DNA from 4 places in the Rhodoferax koreensis genome. Region 4 is predicted to be linked to each of the others. Evidence: predicted binding sites of a transcription regulator. Region 4 holds the regulator's gene; each other region holds the start of a gene.
The links. The regulator sigma-54, encoded in region 4, starts transcription at its own class of promoters, with help from an activator protein. The targets are predictions, from matches to a motif close to TGGCANGNAANCTGCTTT.
Positions count from the first base shown of each region.

Region 1: xdp1 (exosortase-dependent surface protein XDP1) is a predicted target of sigma-54. The motif match lies at 2,700-2,717, and genes of this name have one in related genera.
Region 2: mdoH (glucans biosynthesis glucosyltransferase MdoH) is a predicted target of sigma-54. The motif match lies at 2,316-2,333, and genes of this name have one in related genera.
Region 3: RD110_RS21670 (PEP-CTERM sorting domain-containing protein) is a predicted target of sigma-54. The motif match lies at 1,356-1,373, and genes of this name have one in related genera.

Region 1 covers NZ_CP019236.1:3,780,139-3,783,909, reverse strand. Annotated here, with positions in the region: gene prsT (XrtA/PEP-CTERM system TPR-repeat protein PrsT) at 1-2,609, shown strand, start outside; gene xdp1 (exosortase-dependent surface protein XDP1) at 2,771-3,610, shown strand; gene RD110_RS17515 (CaiB/BaiF CoA transferase family protein) at 3,705-3,771, opposite strand, start outside.
Region 2 covers NZ_CP019236.1:4,945,351-4,949,121, forward strand. Annotated here, with positions in the region: gene RD110_RS22910 (hypothetical protein) at 1-753, shown strand; gene RD110_RS22915 (sigma 54-interacting transcriptional regulator) at 761-2,149, shown strand; gene mdoH (glucans biosynthesis glucosyltransferase MdoH) at 2,345-3,771, shown strand, end outside.
Region 3 covers NZ_CP019236.1:4,674,402-4,678,172, forward strand. Annotated here, with positions in the region: gene RD110_RS21665 (FAD-binding oxidoreductase) at 1-1,126, shown strand, start outside; gene RD110_RS21670 (PEP-CTERM sorting domain-containing protein) at 1,419-2,261, shown strand; gene RD110_RS21675 (low molecular weight protein-tyrosine-phosphatase) at 2,276-2,923, shown strand; gene RD110_RS21680 (NAD-dependent epimerase) at 2,964-3,771, opposite strand, start outside.
Region 4 covers NZ_CP019236.1:5,478,631-5,482,401, reverse strand. Annotated here, with positions in the region: gene RD110_RS25400 (THUMP domain-containing class I SAM-dependent RNA methyltransferase) at 1-80, opposite strand, end outside; gene rpoN (RNA polymerase factor sigma-54) at 108-1,700, opposite strand; gene lptB (LPS export ABC transporter ATP-binding protein) at 1,701-2,492, opposite strand; gene lptA (lipopolysaccharide transport periplasmic protein LptA) at 2,492-3,115, opposite strand; gene RD110_RS25380 (thiol:disulfide interchange protein DsbA/DsbL) at 3,214-3,771, opposite strand, start outside.

The sequences.
Region 1 (3,771 bases), 1.7 Mb from region 4:
TGTTGCTGGGCAAGGCCTTGCTTGCCAACGGCGAAGCCGCGGCCGCCGAAGTGGCGCTGAACGAAGCGGTCCGGCTCGGCGTGAACCGCGCGGAAATCGTGGTGCCGCTGGGCCAGGCCTATGTGGCCCAGGGCAAACACAAGCTGCTGCTGGAGCAGCCGCAGTTCAATGTGTCCGGCCTACCGGCGGACGTGCAGGTCAAGCTGCTGCTGCTGCGCGCTTCGGCTTCGGCCGAGCTGGGCGACGTGCGTGGCGCGCTCAAGAACATCGATGAAGCCCGGGTGATGGATGGCCGCCTGCCCGAAGTGTGGTTGGCCGAGGTGCCGGTGCGCATCCGCGCCATGCAGTACGCGGAGGCCAACGCGGCCATCGAACGCGCGACCGCGCTCGCGCCCGATTCCGCGGAGGTGCGTTACCAGCGCGGCGCCCTGCTGCACGTGCAGGGCAATCTTCGCGCCGCGCTTGCCGCCTACGATTCGGCGCTGAAGGCCGATCCCAAGCACCTCGAGGCCCGCGCGGCCCGCGCCGGCATCGAAATGGACCTGGGCCAGTACGCCGATGCCGCCAAGGATGTCGCCGAGATCCAGGCCCAATCACCGCGGGAGCCGCGTGCCGCGTACCTCAAGGCGATGCTGCTGTCGCGCGATGGCGATAGCGCCGGGGCCCGCAAGTCGCTGGCCGAAGTGACGGCGTTTCTCGACGCCGTACCGCCGGCGTTCATCCAGTACCGGCCGCAGCTGCTGATGCTCAACGGGCTGGCCCATTTCGGCCTCAGCGAGTATGAAAAGGCCAAACCCTATTTCGAATCCATGCAGCGCGTGCAGGGTGGCGGGCCGGTTTCCAAGCTGCTCGCCCAGATCTACCTGTCCGACAGGAACTATGGCCGCGCCAGCGATCTGCTCGAGCAATACCTCAAGGCGCAGCCCCAGGACGGCCAGGCCCTGCTGCTGTTGGCCAGCGCCAGCATGGCGCAGGGGCGTAACGCCAAGGCCACGGCGTTGATGCAGCAGGCTCTGGCCATCAAGGATGCGCCGGAATACCACACCCAACTCGGGTTGAGCCTGCTGGGCGCGGGCCAGTCGGCCGATGCCGTGACGCAGCTCGAAACCGCCTTCAAGGAGCCGAGCCAGATCCAGGCCGGCACGGCCCTGGTCGGCCTGTACCTGCGTGGCGGCCAAGGCGCGAAGGCGCTGGCCGTGGCGGAAAAGTTGCTCAAGCAACAGCCGGACAGCGCCGTTCTGCACAACCTCAACGGCATGGCGCAGGCGCAGTTGGGCAATCTGGCCGCGGCCAAGGTGTCGTTCGACCGGGCCGTTCAGCTCGATGGCAAACTCGTCGAGGCCAGGCTCAACCTGGCGCGGCTGGACATGGCCAACAAGGCCTACGACGCCGCGGCGACCAAGCTCAATGCCATCCTGCTGGCCGACGAGAAGAACATCGACGCCATGTACGAGATGGCCAACCTGTCCGACCGACGAGGGTCGAGCGCAGACACCTTGCGTTGGTTGTCCAAGGCTTCCGACATGGCCGGTCCGAAGGAATTTCGCCCGGGTACGGCCCTGGTGGAGTTCCATCTGCGCAACAAGGCGCCGGACCAGGCGCTGGAAGCGGCCAAACGGCTGTCGAGCAAAGACCCGGAAAATGTGCCGATCCTGTTGATCTACGGCCGTGCTCAGCTGGCCAACGGCGACGTGGAGGGCGCCCGCTCCACGTTTTCCGGCGCCACGCGCTTTGCCAACTTCAATGCGCCGCAGCAGACTGAAATCGCCACCTGGCAACTGGCGGTCAACAACCTGCCCGGCGCGGCCTACAGCCTGGACAAGGCGCTGTCGTCCCGCCCGGACTTTCTGCCCGCGCTGGCCTTGATGACGGAAGTCGAAATACGGCAGAACGAGCCTGCCAAGGCCGAGCAGCGCGCACGCCAGATTCTCGCGCTGGCGCCCAAGCAGGCGATCGGCTACAGCCTGCTGGGCGACGTGGCGCAGTCGCGTGGCCAGACTGCGGTGGCCATCGACCACTACCGCCGCGCGCACCAGGTCCAGACCAACACCGAGACCTTCCTGCGGCTCTTCGGTGCCCTGGCCATGCAGGACGGCGGTCGACAGGCCTTGACACTCGGCGAAGCGTGGCTGAAAACCCATCCGCAGGATCAGACCGTGCGCCGGGCGCTGGCCGATGCCTATGCGCGCGGCGGGAACTATGCCGCGGCGCGGCTCAATTACGAGGCTTTCGTCAAGGCCGTACCGAACGATTCGGGCGCGCTGAACAACCTGGCCAATGTGTTACTTCGCCTGAACGACGCGTCGGCACTCCAGGTGGCCGAATCGGCCATGAAGAAGGATCCGACGAACGCCAGTGCGATCGACACCCTGGGTTGGGTGCTATTCAAAACCGGCTTGCCGCAAAACAGCGACCGTGCCCTGCAGCTGCTGCGCGACGCCAGGTTGCGCGATCCGGGCAACCCCGAGATCCGGTACCACCTCGCCGCGGTGCTGGCTCAGTCCGGCCGGAAAACCGAGGCGCAGGACGAGGTCGAGGCGGCGCTCAAGGGTGGTCGGCCGTTCGAAAGCCTCACGGAAGCCGAATCGCTGTTGAAGAAGCTGCGCTGACATGCCCCGTGTTGTCGATGATTTTTACAAATTTATCAGAAAGTACCCTTAATTCTTCGTAGCCCTTTGATTTTAAAAAGAAAAAATAGATGGCACGAATATCGCTTAAGTATGTCTGTAAGTACAAATTTGCCAACCAGTCCCGCATCAGGATCAAGAAGATGAAAAATTCCTACATCAAGAACAGTCTGAAGTTGCTCGCCGCTTGTGCGGTCCTCAGTTCGGCCTCATCCGGTTTTGCTGCGACCACGTGGACCCCCGGTGCTGCCACGGCCTGCGATTTCAGCAGCGGCAGCAACAAGAATTGCGGTACGACTGCCAACGTCACGAGTGGCGGCGTCACCGTGTCGGCCCTGGCCTATTCCACCACCGGTTCGGGTGGAAGCGTTGCGAGCGCCGCGCTGTACGACTACGGCAGCAACCATCTGGGCGTCGTGACGGGTGCTGAAAGCCCCAATTCCAGCCCCGAGCACTCGATGGACAACAATGTTTCCACCGACCTCATCTCCTTGAAGTTCACCAGCAGCGTGGCCTTGACGTCGATCACCACGGGCTGGGCCGGCGCGCAAACCGGCCAGACCGCTGATTCGGACATGAGCCTGCTGGCCTATACCGGTAAAGCCGGTTACGACATCGCCACCTACGACATCGCTGGCAAGACCATTGCCCAATTGATGGCCCAAGGCTGGACCTTGGTGGCCAACATCAACGGTGGCACCGGTGCCGCCACCTACACCACGGACAACACCGGCAGCGCCTTGAACGCTTCGGGCATCTCGTCGAGCTGGTGGATCGTCAGCGCATTCAATTCCGGTTATGGCGGCAGCCAGACCAATGTGGATGGCGGCGACGACTACGTCAAGCTGTTGTCCGTTGCTGGCGACATCAAGACGACGCCGCCCGGCAACAAGGTGCCCGAGCCCGGCTCGCTGGCACTGATGGGCGCGGCTTTCTGCGCTGCACTGGCTACCCGCCGCCGCAAGGTCAGCAAGTCCGTCTGAACCGTCTCCGCTTATCCAAAAAAGCACCGAATTCCGGTGCTTTTTTGTTGGGTCCGCCGCTGCCGGCCGCCAAGCACCTGGAGGTTGTCGGGTCTCAGACCACGCCGGCGTTCTTCAAGGCCTCGATGGCAGCGGCGTCGAGGCCAATCTCGCGCAGCACT
Region 2 (3,771 bases), 530 kb from region 4:
ATGTCCATCCGACCGAATCTCCTCACCGATTTCCTCGCTTGCGCGCGCCCCACTTGGCGGGCCGGTCTGCCAACGCTCGCCGCGTTGTTGCTGTGCGCCTGCGCGGCGACGCAAGACCAGCCGCAGCGCCAGACCACGCCGCTGGGCAATCCGCCGGCCGCGCCTTTGCCGAAGCCAGCCGCTTCGGAGGCCACGGAACTGCCGCCGCCGCTCGACACGCACGCCGTGGTGGTGAGCCCGGTCAACGTCGGCACGGCGCCGGCCACCGACATTCCCCAGCGCCAAACCAATATCACCCTGCTGGCCTATGCCGACAGGCTGCGCAGCCTGTCCACACCTGATCTGATGCAGGAAATCGCGCGCCTGGGCGACCCGGCGGACGCCTCGCGGCCGCCGGCGGCGGACCTGCAACTGGCCATGGCCCTCGGCCAGACCCGCGTGCCGGCGGACCTGGCCAGGGCCCAGACCCTGCTGCAGCGCGTGCTCAGCAATCCACAGGAAGAAATGCGCCAGTTGCAGCCGCTGGCGCGCCTGCTGTCGGCGCGTTATGCCGAGCAGAAGCGGGTCGAGGACCTGCTGGAAAAGCAGAACCAGCAACTGCGTGACAGCCAGCGCCGCATCGACCAGCTCAACGACCGGCTGGAAGCCATGCGCGCCATCGAACGCAGCCTGACCTCGCGCACACCCGGCGCGGCGCACAACGGTGGCGGCACCGGCGGTGCCGCCAATGGCCTGCGCGTGCCGGCGCCATGATCACACGATGAGCACCGCTGGCAAGACCCATATCCTGGTCGTCGACGACGATGCCGACATGCTGCGCCTGCTGTCGATGCGGCTGACCGGCGCCGGCTACCGCGTGAGCGCCGTCACTTCCGCCGAAGCCGCGCTGAACCAACTCGACATCGAACGTCCGCAACTCGTCCTGAGCGACGTGCAATTGCCCGGCCGCGACGGCCTGGCGCTGTTCGACGAAGTGCGGCTGCGCCACCCTTCCCTGCCGGTCATCCTGCTGACCGCCCACGGCACGATTCCCGATGCGGTGGAAGCCACCGCGCGCGGCGTGTTCACCTACCTGACGAAGCCGTTCGAAGGCAAGGAGTTGCTCGACAAGATCGCCCAGGCGCTGTCGCTGAGCGCCCCGGCGCTACCGGCCGCGCGCGGCGACGAGGCCTGGCGCGACGAGATCGTGAGCCGCTCCAGCCGCATGGCCGAGATCCTGGCCGAGGCACGCATGGTGGCGCAGTCGGACGCGAGCGTGCTGCTGCGCGGCGACAGCGGCGCCGGCAAGGAACTGCTGGCCCGCGCCATCCACCGCGCCAGCCCGCGCGCCAAGAAGCCTTTCGTGGCGGTGAACTGCGGCGCGATTCCCGAAGCCTTGCTCGAGTCCGAACTGTTCGGCCACATGAAGGGCGCGTTCACCGACGCCGTGGCCAACCACAAGGGCCTGTTCCAGGCGGCCGACGGCGGCAGCCTGCTGCTCGACGAAATCGGCGACATGCCGCCGGCGCTGCAGGTCAAGCTGCTGCGCGTGCTGCAGGAGCGCGCGGTGCGGCCGCTGGGCTCGAGCCAGTCGATCCCGGTGGACGTGCGCATCATCTCCGCCACGCACCGCGACCTGGACGCGGCCATGGCCACCGGCCAGTTCCGGGAAGACCTCTATTACCGGCTCAACGTCGTCACGCTCACGCTGCCCACGCTGGGCGAACGCCGCGAAGACATCCCGCTGCTGGCCAACCATTTCCTCACCAAGCTGGCCGGCAAATACGGCAAGCGCTTGAGCGGTTTCGCGCCCGAGGCGCTGAAGGCGCTGACCATCGCCGCCTGGCCGGGCAATGTGCGACAGCTCTACAACGTGGTGGAACAGGTGTGCGCCCTGTCTTCCACGCCGCTGATCCCGCTGGCACTGGTGCAGCGCGCATTGCGCTCGCCCTCGGTCGAGGTGCTGAACTACGCCGATGCCAAGCAGCGTTTCGAACGCGAATACCTGGTCGGCCTGCTCAAGTTGACCGACGGCAACGTGGCCGACGCGGCCCGCCTCGCCGACCGCAACCGCACCGAGTTCTACCGGCTGCTGCAGAAGCACGAACTCACGCCCGGCCACTTCAAGGCCGACGGCGGAACGACCGCCGCGGAGCCTGTCGCCGACTAGCGACAGGCCTAAGTCCTTGATTCATATGGAATGGCACCTCTCGCACCGAGGTGTTGTCGCCGGATAGCGACAAAAACGGCGGGTTTCCTCCGCCTTCGGGCCAAACCGGCTGGAAAACACCCAAAATTTCACTCTAAGTCTTTGATTTAAAAAGACATTTCCCATGTGGCACAGGGTTTGCACTAGTCAGTGCATATGAAGCCCTCGTCGCACTCCTCCTTCCTGCCTCCCACGGGCGCCTCGGCCCCTGTTTCCACCGTGCCTGCACGGCGGCGGCAGGCGCGCGCCACCGACCGGCGCACGCTGGCCGATAGCGCCAACGCCGGCCCCTGGGGCCGCGGCGCGAAAACGGCGACAACGGCTTCGCCCGCCTCCATTTCCAGCATCACCGAATCCCGGCAACCCAACAGCGAGTCCACCATGCCACAACAGCATTTCGCCCGCATCGGCCGCCAGATCCCGGCCAACCCACCCCGCGCCAACCGCGGCAAGGTGGTCAGCCTGCGCAGCACCGTGCGCGAAGAACGCCATCCCAACGCCGTCACGGCGCCTCCAGTACACCGCGGCAGCATGACGCCGCTGCCATGGCGCGGTTTCTGGAACAGCCTGTTCACCAGCGTGCTGATGAAGGCATCGGGCCGCAAGGCGATCCGTGCCGCCGAAGGCCCGGACGCGCCCGAAGCCTGGCAGCTCGCCGCCAGCCGTCGCCGGCAGGTCTTCCTTTTGATCACCGTGCTGAGCACGGCCATGGCCACCGCCTTGTTCGCGGGCGTACAGCCCGACTACGACAACGCCTGGCTCGAATACGGCCAGATGGGCCTGTTTGCGCTGCTGTCGGCCTGGGTCGTCACCGGTTTCGTCACCGCGCTCATGGGCTTCTACGTCACGCTCAAGGGCGACAAGCACGCCTTGTCCGTCAAGGAAGTCGTGAACGAGGCGATGCCGACATCGGCCGATGCGCGCACCGCGATCATCATGCCGATCTGCAACGAAGACGTCTCCACCGTGTTCGCCGGCCTGCGCGCCACCTGCGAATCGGTCGCTTCCACCGGCCACAGCAAGGCCTTCGACGTGTTCGTGCTGTCCGACAGCTACGACCCGGCCACCATCCGCGCCGAACGCGCCGCCTGGGAAGAACTGCGCGCCGCGCTGGCATCGCACACCGACCAGGTACAGGTCGAGGTCTACTACCGCTTGCGCACCCGCCGCAGCCACCGCAAGGCCGGCAACGTGGCCGACTTTTGCCGCCGCTGGGGCAAGGACTACCGTTACATGGTCGTGCTCGACGCCGATTCCGTGATGAGCGGCGACTGCCTGACCTCCATGGTCAAGCTGATGGAAAAGCATCCTCAAGCCGGTGTGATCCAGACCGCCACGCAAGCCATCGGCCACGTGACCCTGCACGCCCGCGCCCAGCAATTCGCCTCGCGCATGACCGGCCGTCTGTTCACCCTGGGCATGCAGTTCTGGCAGCTCGGCGAATCGCACTACTGGGGCCACAACGCCATCATCCGCGTCAAGCCTTTCATGGACCATTGCGCGCTGGCACCGATCAAGGGCACCGGCGGCATGTCCGGCGGCATCATGTCGCACGACTTCGTCGAGGCCGCGCTGATGCGCCG
Region 3 (3,771 bases), 800 kb from region 4:
CGATCATTTCGCAGCTGTCACCGACCTCGAAGCCGTGCTCGCCGACGGGACGCTCTACAAGACCGCACTCCGTGAAGCTGGCGGGGATGATGTGGCCCGTCTCTTCAAATGGGGCATCGGGGCCTATTCCGCGGGACTCTTCACCCAGGGTGGATTCGGAATCGTCACACGCATGACCATCATCCTGGCCCGCAAACCAGAGTGCATCAAGGTCTGCCTTTTCAGCCTGAAGGACGATGCGCTTTTGGAGCCCGCCGTTGAACGCATTCGGACAATCCTGGGCAGGCTTCCGGGAATCGTCGGCGCCATCAATTTGATGAACCAGCATCGCGTACTGAGCATGGCAGCCCCATTTCCACGGGACCGCATCGGGCCGGACGGCTTGATTCCGCAGGAGGTCATCACGGAGATGGGTCGCCAGTACCAGATCTTTCCCTGGACGGGGTTCGGTACCTTGTACGGCACGAAAAGTGTCGTCGCTGCGGCGCAGAAGGAAATCAAGGCCACGCTCGGCAGTATTTCTACCAGAATGATGTTCCTGACACCTGGGCGCGCTCGCACCTTGTCCAAGCTGGCGAGGATGATCCCGGGAAAACGGGGCAAGGGGCTGGCGGGCATGACGGCCACCCTGGAGAAATCGCTGGAGTTGGTCGCCGGCCAACCTAACGAAACCGCTCTGCCTCTGGCGTATTGGCGCAACAAGTCGCCACAAAAACAAGCCTTGAAGAACCCGGCGTCCGACGGATGCGGCTTGATCTGGTACGCGCCGCTGGTCCCAATGCGGCCCGCCGGAATACGTGCTTATGTGGACATGGTGAAGAGGGTTGCGCCCAAACATGCCATCGAGCCGCTGATCACCTTCACCACACTCAACGACCGATTGTTCGACAGCACGGTCCCAATCATCTTCGAACGCGACCAGCCCACCGCGGTGGCCTCGGCCCAGGCCTGTTACTCGGAACTGTTGCACTCTGGCCGGGAGCAAGGCTGGTTCCCCTACCGTGTCGGTGTTGGCACGATGGACTCCCTCGCCAAGATGCAACCCTTGTCATCGGCCTTTCACAAACGCCTCAAGGCCGGCTTGGATCCTGAGTCGCTCGTCGCACCAGGTCGCTATGAATCATGATCTGACGTCCGTGCTCCAGAGGCGATCCTCGACGATGGCCCAGTCGACTCCTGTCGATACGGCGTTCACGAACGAGCGAGAGAAGAAACACGGACTCACGGTGCTGTTGATCTCACCGGATTCGTACCGACGACATCGTGTCGAAATATTTTACGGTCCCCACCGAAGGAATCGCCACAAAGGGAAAAATTTCTTTATTTTTCAATGAGTTAAACAAATTCAGTCTACCTGGCACGATGTCTGCTTAACTAAGTCGTCACCAGTCACCGTCAATCAATTCAGGAGTAAATACATGTTGACCTTCAAGCAAGCTTTAAAGTCCGCAGGTGCCGTTGTCGGCCTCGTGGGCGCAATGTCCGCGAACGCTTACACCGTCGGCGGCATCGACTTTGGTAACTCCCTCAGTCTGAACCACCTGGAAACCACGACGCTCGCGCAGACCTTCATCAATGGCAACGGCCAGTCGGCTACGGCTTATGGTTCCATCTCCACGGTGAACGGAGACAGCACCTATTGCGCCGGTGGCGGCAGCTGCAGCCTGTACTTCATCGCGACGTTCAGCGGTTCGCAGAATTTCAGCTCCAGCTATGTGGAGTTCTCGTCTGCGACGATTACCGTGTACTACTCCAACAGCACTGTAAATCTGTTCAACCAGGACTCCGTTGCAAACCTTGCGTCGATCCAAGGCATGACGACATGGCTGACGCTGACGGGTCACAACAATCTGGGCGGCGGCGCTAGCACCAATGCGGTCGTGACCGGCACTGGTTCGCTCTCCGGCGCAACGCTCAACGGTGGCGGTGCTGGCCTGTTTGACGTTGGCAGCCCTGGCCTTGCGAGTGTGATCGCTTCGTTCGACACCAACACCATCGCGGACGCTGCAGGCGGCTTTGCAGACGTCGCACTGACTTCGTCGTTCAACAACTTCGTACTCAACGAATTTGATGTGGCCAATGGCCTCGCAACTGGTTGCGAAAATGGTACCGCTGCCGTTGGCGCCTGGTGCTACCAAGGTTCGTCGAACCTGCGCGGCAAGCTGCAGGCTGTTCCTGAGCCAAGCTCCCTGGCTCTCGCTGGCCTGGGTTTCGGCGTCATGGGCGCACTGAGCCGCCGCCGTCGCAACGCTAAGAAGTAAAACTGCCACCGCGCATGCGGTACCTGCTAAAAAGCGCCATCATGATGGCGCTTTTTTTTGTCGTTCTTGATACGCGCACATTCTCGGCCTCGCGCCATGTCCAAAGGCTGCTGCAAAGTAGAAAATCGTTCCTGCTCGCCAAGGGTCCGCCATGGCATGCCGTTCTTTCTACTTGCTCTCACCTGAAATCCGCATGCATGAGAAATATCCTGATGGTCTGCACGGCCAACATCTGCAGATCGCCAATGGCACAGATCGTCGCAACGCAGGTAGCGCAAAGAAGAGGTCTGGATCGCGGCCTACGCATCGATTCCGCCGGCACGCATGCCACCAAGGGCGCACCCCAGCCCGATAGCCGCGCGAAGCTAGCGCTGGAAAAACGTGGCTACAAGGTCAAAAAGGGGAGGTCTCGCAAGGTCGAAACCAAAGACTTCGAACGTTTCGACCTCATTCTGGCCATGGATCAAACGAACCTGAGCACCCTGCATGCGCTTTGCCCGGCGCAATACCACCACAAACTCGAGTTGTTCCTCGCATCGGCGCAGCCCGACGTGCACGCCAACGAGGTGCCGGACCCCTACTACGGCAGCGCGCAGGGCTTCGAACGGGTTCTGGACCTGTGCGAAGCTGGCGTGGACGCATTGTTGTCACGCCTGGGTTGAAGGTTGCAGCGCCAACTCGGGCGGCTGCACACCTGGGAACTCAAACCTTGTAGTAGCCCCGGTACCAGGCCACGAAATTGGCGATGCCGGCCTGCACACTCGTCCCCGGCACGAAGCCGACCCAGTCCTGCAAGGCGTCGGTGTTGGCATAAGTGGCGGGCACATCGCCGTCCTGCAGCGGCAGCAGCCTTTTCTCGGCCTTCATGCCCAGCGCATTCTCGATGCAGCCGATGAAATCGAGCAAGGGCACAGGGTTGTTGTTGCCGATGTTGAAAACCCGGTAAGGCGCGTTGCTGGTGGCGGGGTCGGCCAGCGCGGCATCGTACGCGGGTTCGGCGGTCGCCGTGCGGTCGAGCACGCGGATCACGCCTTCGACGATGTCGTCCACGTAGGTGAAGTCGCGCTTCATGTTGCCGTGGTTGAACACGTCGATCGGCCGCCCTTCGAGAATGGCCTTGGTGAACAGGAACAAGGCCATGTCGGGCCGGCCCCAGGGGCCATACACCGTGAAAAAGCGCAGGCCCGTGGTCGGCAGGTCGTAGAGATGGCTGTAGGTATGGGCCATCAACTCGTTGGCCTTCTTGGTGGCCGCGTACAGGCTCACAGGATGATCGACGCTGTCGTGCTCGGAAAACGGCATCTTGGTGTTGCCGCCATAGACGCTGGAACTCGACGCGTAGACCAGATGCTGCACCTTGCTGTGGCGGCAGCCTTCGAGGATGTTGGTGAAGCCGACCAGGTTGCTTTCCACGTAGGCATGCGGATTCTGCAAGGAATAACGAACGCCGGCCTGGGCGGCCAGGTGGATCACCCGGTCGAATTTCTCGGCGGCGAACAGATCGGCCATG
Region 4 (3,771 bases):
CCGGTGAGGCGGTGCGCCTCTTCGGCCAGGAAGTCCTCCACGCCAGCGGCGCAGGGCAGGAAAAGCTTGAGTTGGTTCATAAAGACTGACGTGGCGCCATCACGGCGTTAAAGGGATTTCCGGAGGTTCGTTGGCGCGATGCGCAAGGCTTCGCGGTATTTGGCCACCGTGCGCCGCGCACATTCGATGCCTTGCTCCTTCAGCATGTCGGAGAGCTGGCTGTCCGACAACGGCTTCTTCGGGTCTTCGGACGAGACGAACTGCTTGATCAACGCGCGCACGGCGGTGCTCGACGCGTTGCCGCCCGTCTCGGTGCCGAGCGACGAGCCGAAAAAATACTTCAGTTCGAAAGTGCCGTGCGGCGTGGCCATGTACTTGGCCGTGGTGACGCGGCTGATGGTCGATTCGTGCAGGCCGAGTTCATCGGCGATCTCGCGCAGCACCAGCGGGCGCATGGCCAGCTCGCCGTGGCTGAAGAAATTCTTCTGCCGTTCGACGATGGCGTTCGATACCCGCAGGATGGTGTCGAAGCGTTGCTGGATGTTCTTGATGAACCAGCGCGCCTCCTGCAGCCGCTGCTGCAGCGCGGCGTTGTTCGAAGAATCCTTGCCACCGCCCTTGTGTTGCTTGAGCGCGTTGGCGTAGATGTCGTGCACGCGCAGCCTGGGCATCACGTCGGCATTGAGCTGCACGCGGAAGCGCGCCTGCGCGCCGCGGCCGATCTTGACCACGATCACGTCGGGCACGACGATGTTGCGCTCCACGTCGACGAAACGGCGGCCCGGCTTGGGTTCCAGCCGGGCGATCAGGCCCATCGCCGCCTTGATCACGGTGTCGGGCTGGTTGCACAAGTGCGACAGCCGTTTCACATCGCGCCGCGCCAGCAGGTCCATCGACAGGCCGCACATGCGTAGCGCGGCGCGGCGCACCTGTTCCTCCTCTTCGCCGGCATCCTCGTCGAACATCGCGCGCAACTGGATCGACAGGCATTCCTCCAGCGTTCGTGCGCCTACGCCCACCGGTTCCAGGCTCTGCAGCAGGCCCAGCGCCACGGTGAAGCGGTGCACCAGTTCATCGACGTCCTCACCGTCTTCCGCGCCCGCCAGGCCCTGCGCCAGGGCGAGCAGGCTGTCTTCGAGGTAGCCGTCGTCGTTCAGCGACTCGATGAGGAAACGCAGCGCCGCGCTGTCTTCTTCGCCCAGGCGCAGGGCCAGCGCCTGGCGGTGCAGGAACGAGGTCAGCGATTCCTGGCTGCGCGCGAGTTCGGTGGCATCGACCTCGCCGTCTTCGCCGAGGTTGTTCTGCCGCGCCGGTGCGTCGCCACCCCATTCGCTGTCGTCGGGGGCGATCTCGGAAGTGCCGTCCCCATCCCAGCTCTGGCTGTCGTCCTGGCCGGTCAGCGGACTCTCGGATTCGGCGGGGGTCTCCACCGTTGCGGTCTCGGTCGCCGTGGCGGCGGTGCTGCTCGAGAACTCGGATTCGCGGTCGTCCGTGTTCACCTGCGCATCGGCCTGCGCCAGCCCGAACTCCTCGCGCGGCGCCTCGTCCATGTTGACTTCGAGGAAGGGGTTGTCGTCGAGCATCTGCTCGACTTCCGCGCTCAATTCGAGCGTGGACAATTGCAACAGCCGGATCGACTGCTGCAGCTGCGGCGTCAACGCCAGATGCTGCGAAACGCGGAGGGAAAGGCCTTGCTTCATCTACATCTTGAAGTGCTCGCCGAGGTAGACCCGGCGCACTTCGGCGTTGTTGACGATGTCCGACGGCGTGCCCTGGGCGAGCACATGGCCGTCGCTGATGATGTAGGCGTGGTCGCAGATGCCGAGCGTTTCGCGCACGTTGTGGTCGGTGATGAGCACGCCGATGCCGCGTGACTTGAGGAAGCTGATGATGCGCTGGATCTCGATCACGGCGATCGGGTCGATGCCGGCGAAGGGTTCGTCGAGCAGGATGAAGCGCGGCTGGGTCGCCAGTGCCCGCGCGATCTCCACGCGGCGTCGCTCCCCGCCGGACAGCGACAGCGCCGACGAACTGCGCAGGTGCTCCACGCGCAGGTCCTGCAGCAGCGCGGTCAGGCGCTCCTCGATCTCGGCCTTGGTGAAGGCGCGGCCGGTGGCATCGAGCTGCAGCTCGAGCACGGCGCGCACGTTTTCTTCCACCGTGAGCTTGCGGAAGATCGAGGCTTCCTGCGGCAGATAGCTCAGGCCGAGCCGCGAGCGGCGGTGGATCGGCATGTGCTCGACGGACTGGCCGTCGATGGCAATGCTGCCGCCGTCGGAGCGCACCAGGCCGACGATCATGTAGAACGAGGTGGTCTTGCCCGCGCCGTTGGGCCCGAGCAGGCCCACGACCTCGCCCTTCCTCACGGTCATGCTCACGTCCTTGACCACCTTGCGGCTGCCGTAGGACTTCTGCAGATGGCGCGCCTCGAGCCGGCTTTCGCCCTCGGGCAGGGCGTCGGCCGCCGCGGCCGTGCTCACCGCCGTGTCCATCACTTGGCCACCCCGTCGAGCCGCAGGCTCGGGCGCAGGGCCGGACCGGGGGTGGCGGGCGGTGTGGGAGCCGAGGCCGCCGGCTTGGGCGACAGCATGGCGCGGACGCGCCCGCCACCGCCGCCATTGGCCTGGCCCGCGGGCGCGGCATTGCCGTCCACGGTGTAGACGCCCGTGGTGTTCTCGTAGACGATCACGGCACCGGTGGTTTCGTCGCCAAGGGTCGCGCCGATGTAGCGGCGCATCACCGCACGCTTGATCAACTTGACGTTGTCGGCCTTGCTGTCGTATTCGATGGTCTCGGCTTCACCCTCGATGAACTCGTCGACGTTGTCGCGCTTCTGCCGGAAATAGGCGAGTTTGCCCGGCTCGGCCGTGACCACGCCGTACTGGTAACCCGCCGCGTCCTGGCGCACGTCGATGCGCGCGCCACGGACGATGATGGTGCCCTTGGTCATCACCACCCGGCCGGTGAAAACGTTGGTCTGCTTCAGGTCGTCGTAACGCATGTTGTCGGCTTCGACGTTCATGGGCTTGTCGCGGTCGGCTTTTTCAGCGTTGGCAAAGCCTCCTGTCAAGGCCAAAACCAGGCACAAAAGTAAGTAAAAGTAATTTTTTTTCATAAGGGCATGAATCTTGCTCGCCATTGTAGCGGTCACACTCAGACCCCCGCAAAAAAGCCCGCGCGAAGCGGGCTTTTTTGCGGATGAGGTGTACGGCTTCAGGCCTTGGGCTTGGCCGTGCGTTCCGTGGCGATGAGGTAGTCGGTGACCATCAGCGCGCGCGGCATGCTCTGCGCCTGCGAACCGTCGGTATAGAACTTGCCCGCAATGCCCAGCGCCGGCACGCCCGCCACCTGGTAGGCTTCCTGCAGCTGGGTTGCCTTGCGCACCTTCGCGGCCACGCTGAACGAGTTGTAGATTTCGGTGAACTTGGCCTTGTCCAGCCCCTGTTTCGCGGCCCAGTCGATCACGGCCGCGTCCTTGTTGAGCTGCTCGTGCTGCACGTGGATCGCGTAGAACACCTTGCGGTGCATCTGTTCGAGCTGGTTCATGGCTTCGAGCGTGTAGTAGAGCTTCTGCGGGGGAATGAAGCTGTCCTGGAACATCACCGGCACGCGCTTGAAAGACACGTCCTTGGGCAGGCGCTTGAGCCATTCCTCGAGCGTGGGCTCGAAGGCATTGCAATGCGGGCAGGCGTACCAGAAGAATTCGATGACCTCGATCTTGCCCGGCCCGGCTTCGGTGGCGACAGGCTTCTTCAGCGTCAGGTAATCCGT